Linked DNA regions of Variovorax paradoxus B4. The main gene of each other region encodes a partner of the protein of the gene in region 2 in a complex. Links are inferred from orthologs where the notes say so. Each region holds a gene or a part of one and is shown on either strand. Other genes may lie near its edges.

Evidence for each region.
Region 1: the proteins of VAPA_RS20975 (region 2) and smc are in contact, whole or in part, in a crystal structure (PDB 3ZGX), measured with the Bacillus subtilis proteins. The link is inferred for Variovorax paradoxus B4 from one-to-one orthologs.

Annotation. Positions count from the first base shown.
Region 1 is NC_022247.1:2,750,347-2,754,731, reverse strand. The notes cover bases 45-4,121. They hold smc (chromosome segregation protein SMC), read right to left. Parts: upstream 3,761-4,121; coding sequence 245-3,760; downstream 45-244. Other genes in these bases: VAPA_RS12785 (hypothetical protein), read left to right, coding at 3,874-4,121; VAPA_RS12795 (cell division protein ZipA C-terminal FtsZ-binding domain-containing protein), read right to left, coding at 45-232. In the rest of the region: more of VAPA_RS12795, read right to left, coding at 1-44; more of VAPA_RS12785, read left to right, coding at 4,122-4,385. UniProt on the Bacillus subtilis protein: Required for chromosome condensation and partitioning.
Region 2 is NC_022247.1:4,508,180-4,511,292, reverse strand. The notes cover bases 102-2,906. They hold VAPA_RS20975 (segregation and condensation protein A), read right to left. Parts: upstream 2,020-2,906; coding sequence 1,183-2,019; downstream 102-1,182. Other genes in these bases: VAPA_RS20965 (outer membrane protein assembly factor BamE), read left to right, coding at 2,363-2,836; VAPA_RS20970 (DUF3460 family protein), read right to left, coding at 2,087-2,293; nadB (L-aspartate oxidase), read right to left, coding at 102-1,153. Also shown: more of nadB, read right to left, coding at 1-101. UniProt on the Bacillus subtilis protein: Participates in chromosomal partition during cell division. May act via the formation of a condensin-like complex containing Smc and ScpB that pull DNA away from mid-cell into both cell halves.

The DNA.
Region 1 (4,385 bases), 1.8 Mb from region 2 along the record:
GGTCGAACAGGGGCTCGTGGCGTTCGTGGCCCGGCATCTGGTGCGGATCGACATGCAGCATCGGCTCCACCCCGTCGGACGAGGAAGATGGCCGATTCGCTTCGGACAAGCCGCCGTCAGCGGCGTCGGGCTGCCGCGGCGCATTGCGGCGCGAGGTCACGGTGTTGTAGGCAACGACGGCCGCGAGGACGAGGCCGCCGAGGATGGCCAGGGCGAGAGTGAGATTGCTCATGCGCTGCCCGGCTCAAGCAGCTTCGACCATGGAGGCAGCCGCTTCCATGTCGACTGCGACGATCCGCGAGACACCCTGCTCCTGCATGGTGACGCCGATCAGCTGCTCGGCCATTTCCATGGCGATCTTGTTGTGGCTGATGAAGAGGAACTGGGTTTCGCGGCTCATGGCGGTCACGAGTTTGGCATAGCGTTCGGTGTTCGCGTCATCCAGCGGCGCGTCCACTTCGTCGAGCAGGCAGAAAGGCGCCGGGTTGAGCTGGAAAATCGCAAACACCAGCGCGATGGCTGTGAGCGCTTTTTCGCCACCCGAGAGCAGGTGGATGGTCTGGTTCTTCTTGCCCGGAGGCTGCGCCAGCACCTGCACGCCGGCATCGAGGATTTCGTCGCCCGTCATCACCAGCCGCGCATTGCCGCCGCCGAACAGCTCGGGGAACATGCGGCTGAAGTGCTCGTTGACGATCTTGAAGGTGCCACCCAGCAGGTCGCGCGTTTCGGCGTCGATCTTGCGGATGGCGTCCTCGAGGGTGCCGATGGCCTCGTTCAGGTCGGCGGACTGCGCGTCGAGGAAGGTCTTGCGTTCGCTGGCCACGGCGAGCTCGTCGAGTGCTGCCAGGTTGACCGCGCCCAGCGCCACCACTTCGCGGTTCAGGCGGTCGATTTCGCCTTGCAGGCCGGTGAGGCGGACCTTGTCGGTTTCGATCGACTGGGCAATGGCCTCGAGGTCGGCGCCGGCGTCGTCGAGCAGTTGCTGGTATTGCTCGACGCCCAGGCGCGCGGCCTGTTCCTTGAGCTGGAATTCGGTGATGCGCTGGCGCAGCGGATCGAGTTCGCGCTCGAGCTGCAGCCGGCGTTCGTCGCTGGCACGCAGCTTCAGCGTGAGGTCGTCGTACTGGCTGCGCGCCGCACCCAGCGCGGCCTCGCGCTCGAGCTTGAGCGCCAGCGCGTCCTGCAGGCCGGCCTGGGCCGCCGCGTCGGACAGGCGGCCGAGTTCGGCCCGGGCGCGCTCGTCTTCGTCGGTGAGCGACAGCACCTGCTGCGATGCGGTTTCGATCGCGCGGTTCAGCTCGCCGCGGCGGGCTTCGAGCGTGCGCTGCGAGAAGGTGGCCTCCTGCGCCTGCCGCTCGAGGCTGCGATGCTGCTCGCGGCTTGCGGCCAGCGCGCGGCCGGCTTCGATCACGCGTTCGTCGAGCTGCGCGTGGCGCTCCTGGCTGTCGGCCAGCTGCATGTCGAGCTCTTCGAAGCGGCCTTCGGCGGACATGCGCCTTTCCTGCAGCTCCTCGAGTTGCGCGTCGACCTCGCCAAGGTCGGTGGCCAGCTGCTCGCTGCGCGCGCGCGTCTGCTCGGCGAGCTGCGTCATGCGCAGTGTCTCGACCTGCAGTTCATGCGCACGCGATTGCGTTTCCGCGGCTTCGCGGCGCGCCGTCACGAGGCGCTGCGCGGCATCGGCGTAGGCGGCTTCGGCGCGGACCAGCGCCGTGCGTGCCTCTTCGCTGATGAGCACCTGGGCCCGCAGCTGGCGCTCGAGGTTTTCCATTTCCTGCTGGCGCGCCAGGAGGCCGGCCTGTTCGGAATCGGGGGCGTAGAAGTTCACGCTGTGCGAGAACACGGCGTGGCCGCTCTGCACGTAGATGACTTCGCCCGGCTGCAGCGTCGCGCGCTGCGCGAGCGCCTCTTCGAAACTCTGCGCCGTGTAGCAGCCGTGCAGCCAGTCGGTCAGCAAGGCCTGCAGGCCCGCATCGTTCAGGCGCAGCAGGCTCGACAGGCGAGGCAGCGTGCCGCCGTCCTGCGGCGCGCCGGCCGCGGGCGGGCTGTAGAACGCGAGTTTGGCAGGCGGCGCATCGTTGCCGAAGGCGCGCACCATGTCGAGCCGGCTGACTTCGAGCGCGCCCAGGCGCTCGCGCAGCGCCGCTTCGAGCGCGTTTTCCCAGCCCTGCTCGATGTGGATGCGGCTCCACAGCCCCTGCATGCCTTCGAGCCCGTGCTTGGCAAGCCAGGGCGCCAGCTTGCCGTCGGTCTTGACCTTTTCCTGCAGCGCACGCAGTGCCTCGAGCCGCGCCGAGAGCTCGGCATGGCGCGCGCCTTCGGTGTTGACGGCCTGCTGCTTCGCGCGGCGGTCGTCGTCGAGCTGCGGCACCGAGTCCTGCAGCTCGTGCAGGCGGGCGTCGGCCTCGCTCGCGGTTTCCTGTGCGGCCGCGTGCTCGTCCTGCAGGGATTGCAGGCGCGCTTCGTCGGGCGCGGCCAGGGCGTTCTGGTCGGCGCGCAGGCGTTCGCTGCGCTGCGTGAGCTGCCGGCTCTGCTCTTCGATGTTGCGCTGGTCGGCGGCCAGCACCTGGATCTGCTGCTGCACCTGCGAGACGGCCGTGCGCTGGGCGTTGGCTTCGTCCTGGGCGCGCTGCACGGCTTCCTCGAGCTCGGGCATGCGCGCGTCGTGTTCCTCGAGCTGCGCGGCCAGCAGCACGGCCTGCTCCTCGGCGTCGACGCCCTGGCCGGCCAGGGTTTCGATCTCCGCCTCGGCCTCTTCGCGGCGGTGGCCCCATTGGCCCATCTGCTCGCGCAGCTGGACCAGCCGCTGCTCCACGCGCTGGCGACCTTCGACCACGAAGCGGATCTCGCCTTCGAGGCGGCCCACTTCGGCACTGGCTTCGTAGAGCTTGCCCTGGGCCTGGTTGACCTGGTCGCCGGCCGCGTAGTGGGCCTGACGCACGGTTTCAAGTTCGGATTCGATGCGGCGCAGGTCGGCGGTGCGCGATTCGAGGTCGTTGATGGCCTTTTCCGAGTCGGCCTTGATCCTGGCCTGGTCGGCATCGCTTTCGCTTCGCTTCAGGAACCACAGCTGGTGCTGCTTCCTGGTGGCGTCGCCCTGCAGCGTGTTGTAGCGCGCGGCCACTTCGGCCTGCTTCTCGAGTTTTTCGAGGTTGGCGTTGAGCTCGCGCAGGATGTCTTCCACGCGCGTGAGGTTCTCGCGCGTGTCGCCCAGCCGGTTCTCGGTTTCGCGCCGTCGCTCCTTGTACTTGGAGACGCCCGCAGCCTCTTCGAGGAACAGGCGCAGTTCTTCGGGCTTGGATTCGATGATCCGGCTGATCGTGCCCTGGCCGATGATGGCGTAGGCGCGGGGCCCCAGGCCCGTGCCCAGGAACACGTCCTGCACGTCGCGGCGGCGCACCGGCTGGTTGTTGATGTAGTAGCTGCTGGTGCCGTCGCGCGTGAGCACGCGCCGCACCGCGATTTCGCCGAACTGGTTCCACTGGCCACCCGCGCGGTGGTCGGCGTTGTCGAACACCAGTTCCACGCTCGAACGGCTGGCCTGCTTGCGCGTGGTCGTGCCGTTGAAGATCACGTCCTGCATCGACTCGCCGCGCAGCTCCGACGCGCGCGACTCGCCCAGCACCCAGCGCACCGCATCCATGATGTTCGACTTGCCGCAACCGTTGGGCCCGACGACGCCGACCAGTTGGCCCGGCAGCAGGAAGTTGGTGGGTTCGGCGAACGACTTGAAGCCCGAAAGCTTGATGGAATTGAGACGCACGACTTGTCGGCCTGCCTTGGCATGACGCCAAGGTGTTGATTTGTAAGGAAAATTGCACGGACCTGCCGTTCGAGACAGGCCGCCGCCCCAGCCGTGGATGATAACGTCAGGGCATGAGCGATTCCCTGGTTTCATCACCCCTTGCCGTGCGCCGCGGTTGCCTGCTGGCTGGTGCGGCCGCCCTGCTGGGCCTCGGCGGCTGCGCGGCCGTGCGTTCCACCGACCGCGCCGAACCCTATACCAACCAGGAATGGTTGCAGTCCAGCGCCAACCGCATTGCCAATCTTTCCCTGCGCGACAACCTGCAATCGATCCGGCGCGTGCAGACCACGCTCTACCGGCGCAATCCGCGCGAATGGCGCAAGTCGGCAGCCAGCGTCGAGGCAGCCGCCCAGCGCGCCTGGGATGCGGTGCTGACCGGCCCCGCCCTGCCCGAGCTGCGCGGCGCCACCGGCATCGATGCCATCCGCATGGCTTTCGACGCCGGCCCGCAGGGCTACCAGGGGGACCGGGTGGCGGCGCTGGTCGTCGGCTGGGCCACGATGCTCAAACAGGCCAACGGCGACACCTGGGACCAGACCATGCTCGACGGCGTCAACGCCGAGAACAGCTTCCGGGCCGCTCG
Region 2 (3,113 bases):
TGCACTCGACCAGCGAATTGCTCGCGAGGCGATTGGCGCCATGCAGCCCGGTGCAGGCGGTCTCGCCGATGGCGTAGAGGCCGGACACGTCGGTGCGCCCGGCAAGGTCGCTCAGCACGCCGCCGCAGGTGTAGTGCGCGGCCGGCACCACGGGAATGGGCTCGCGCGTGATGTCGATGCCCAGTTCCGCGCAGCGCGCGAGGATGTTGGGAAAGTGCTCCTTCAGGAACGCCGGGCTCTGGTGCGAGATGTCGAGGTACACGCAGTCCAGCCCGTGCTTCTTCATCTCGAAGTCGATGGCGCGGGCCACCACGTCGCGCGGCGCGAGTTCGGCACGCTCGTCGTGCCTGGGCATGAAGCGCGTTCCATCCGGCAACTTGAGCAGCCCGCCCTCACCGCGCACCGCCTCGCTGATCAGGAACGACTTGGCGTGCGGGTGGAACAGGCAGGTCGGGTGGAACTGGATGAATTCCATGTTCGACACCCGGCAGCCCGCGCGCCAGGCCGCCGCAATGCCGTCGCCGGTGGCGGTGTCCGGGTTGGTCGTGTAGAGGTACACCTTGCCCGCGCCGCCGGTGGCCAGGATGGTGTGCGGCGCGCGGAAGCTCAGCACTTCGTCGGTTTCGTCGTCCAGCGCGTAGAGGCCCAGGCAGGCCGGGTCGTCCAGGCCGAGCTTGGTTCCGGTGACCAGGTCGACCAGCGTGTGGTGCTCGAAGAGCGTGATGTTCGGCGTGCGGCGCACGCGCTCGATCAGCGTCTGCTGCACGGCCGCGCCGGTGGCGTCGGTCACGTGCACGATGCGGCGCTGGCTGTGGCCGCCTTCGCGCGTCAGGTGCAGGCCGCCGCCTTCCTCCGAGAACGGCACGCCGAGCTCGCGCAGCCAGCCGATGGTCTCGGGCGCATGCTCGACGACGAAGCGCGTGGCCTCGGGGTCGCAGAGGCCGGCGCCGGCCACCAGCGTGTCTTCGACATGGGCGTCGAAGCTGTCGCCCGCGGCCAGCACCGCGGCGATGCCGCCCTGCGCCCAGGCGCTGGAGCCGTCGTTCAGGGCGCGCTTGGTCAGCACGGCCACGCGGTGCGTGGGCGCCAGGTGCAGCGCGGCGGAGAGGCCTGCGAGGCCGCTGCCGACGATGAGGACGTCGAAGTCGTGCACGGCGGATATCTCGAAAAATAGGGGTGGGTTCAGGCCGGCGAGTAGGCCAGCCGCACGTAGATCGGCGCGAAGGCTTCCGCCTGCGTGATGTCGATCAGCGTTTCCTTCGCCAGCTCGAGCATCGCGATGAAAGTGACGATCAGCACCGGCGCGCCGCGCGACACGTCGAACAGCTTCTCGAACTCGACGAAACGCTGCCCTTGCAGGTGGCGCAGCACGATGCTCATGTGCTCGCGCACGTTGAGTTCCTCGCGCGAGATCTTGTGGTGCTGCACGAGCTTGGCGCGCTTCATGATGTCGGCCCACGCATCGCGCAGCTCGATCACGTTCACGTCGGGAAAGCGCGGCTTGAGCGACTGCTCGATGTAGACCTGCCCCTTCCAGAAGTCGCGCCCGTAGGTCGGCAGGGCGCTGATGGCGGCGGCCTGCAGCTTGGTCTGCTCGTACTCGAGCAGGCGGCGCACGAGCTCGGCGCGCGGGTCTTCGGCCTCTTCGCCGTCCGCCACCTTCTTGGGCGGCAGCAGCATGCGCGACTTGATCTCGATCAGCATCGCGGCCATCAGCAGGTACTCGGCCGCGAGCTCGAGGTTCGTCTGGCGGATCTCGTCGACGTAGCTCAGGTACTGCCGCGTGAGCCCCGCCATCGGGATGTCGAGGATGTTGAAGTTCTGCTTCCTGATCAGGTAGAGCAGCAAATCCAGCGGGCCTTCGAAGGCCTCGAGGAAGACCTGCAGCGCCTCCGGCGGGATGTACAGGTCCTTCGGCATCGCGAACAACGGCTCGCCATAGAGCCTGGCGAGCGCGACCTGGTCGACCACTTCGGGCATGCTGGCCACGAGCGTGTCGTTGTCCTCGTTGCCCTTCATCGGGTGTTTGCTATCATTTCAATAGCTATTGCGGCGGCGGCGAACGATGGATGCCGGCTGGGCACCATTACTTGACTTGGGTCTGGTAGACGTACGGCTGCTGCGGCACGCGGGCTTCGCTGTACTCCTCGAGCAGGCTGCGGTCGAGGTGCTTGTCCCAGAGCAGGGCGCGGCCGGCACGCTGTTCGGATTCCAGCGTCGGCTTCTTGGCTTTCATCTCCTCGATGAAGTTGGTGATCTCGGAGGTGTAGTGGGGGCGGCGGAAGATGGACATAGACTGGACCTTTGTAGCGCGAATTTTACCGGGGATGGAATGAAGCAGCGGCAACGGTGGCAGATCGGCATGGCAACGGCGTTGTTGGCGGGGGTGATCGGGCTTGCGGGCTGCGATCCGCAGCGCATTGGCGAACTGGAGGAAGGCGTCTCCACCGAAGCCGATGTGCGCGCCAGATTCGGCGAGCCCGAGAACATCTGGGACGTGCCGAACGGCCGCGTGCTCGAGTACAACCGCCAGCCGCAGGGCCAGAAGAACTACATGATCACCATCGGCGCCGACGGCAGGATGAGCGCGCTGCGCCAGGTGCTCACGCCCGAGAACTTCGCCAGGGTGCAGCCGGGCATGATGATGGAAGACCTGCGCAAGATGCTCGGCAAGCCGGCAAAGATCACGCCCTACGCGCTCAAGCGCGAAACCGAGTGGGAGTGGCGCTGGTTCCAGCCGCCGAATTCGCCCATGGTGTTCACCGCCACGCTGAACGACGACCAGCGCGTGGTGCGCAGCGGGTCTTCGCCCGACCGGGGCACCGAGGCGAACTAGGGCGTGTTAACACTAATTGAACCGACCATGAGGGATGCGAGATACTTCATGCATGGAGATCACTCAAGCCCAGTTCGCCCGGATCGAGCACTGCCTGCCTGTGCAGCGCGGCAATGTCAGCCTCTCGAATCTGAGTGTGTTGAACGCGATCCTGTATGTCGCCGAGCATGGCTGCAAGTGGCGAGGCCTGCCCAAGCGCTTCGGCAACTGGCACACCATCTACACGCGCATGAACCGATGGTCCAAGAGCGGCGTACTGGATCGCGTGTTTGCCGAG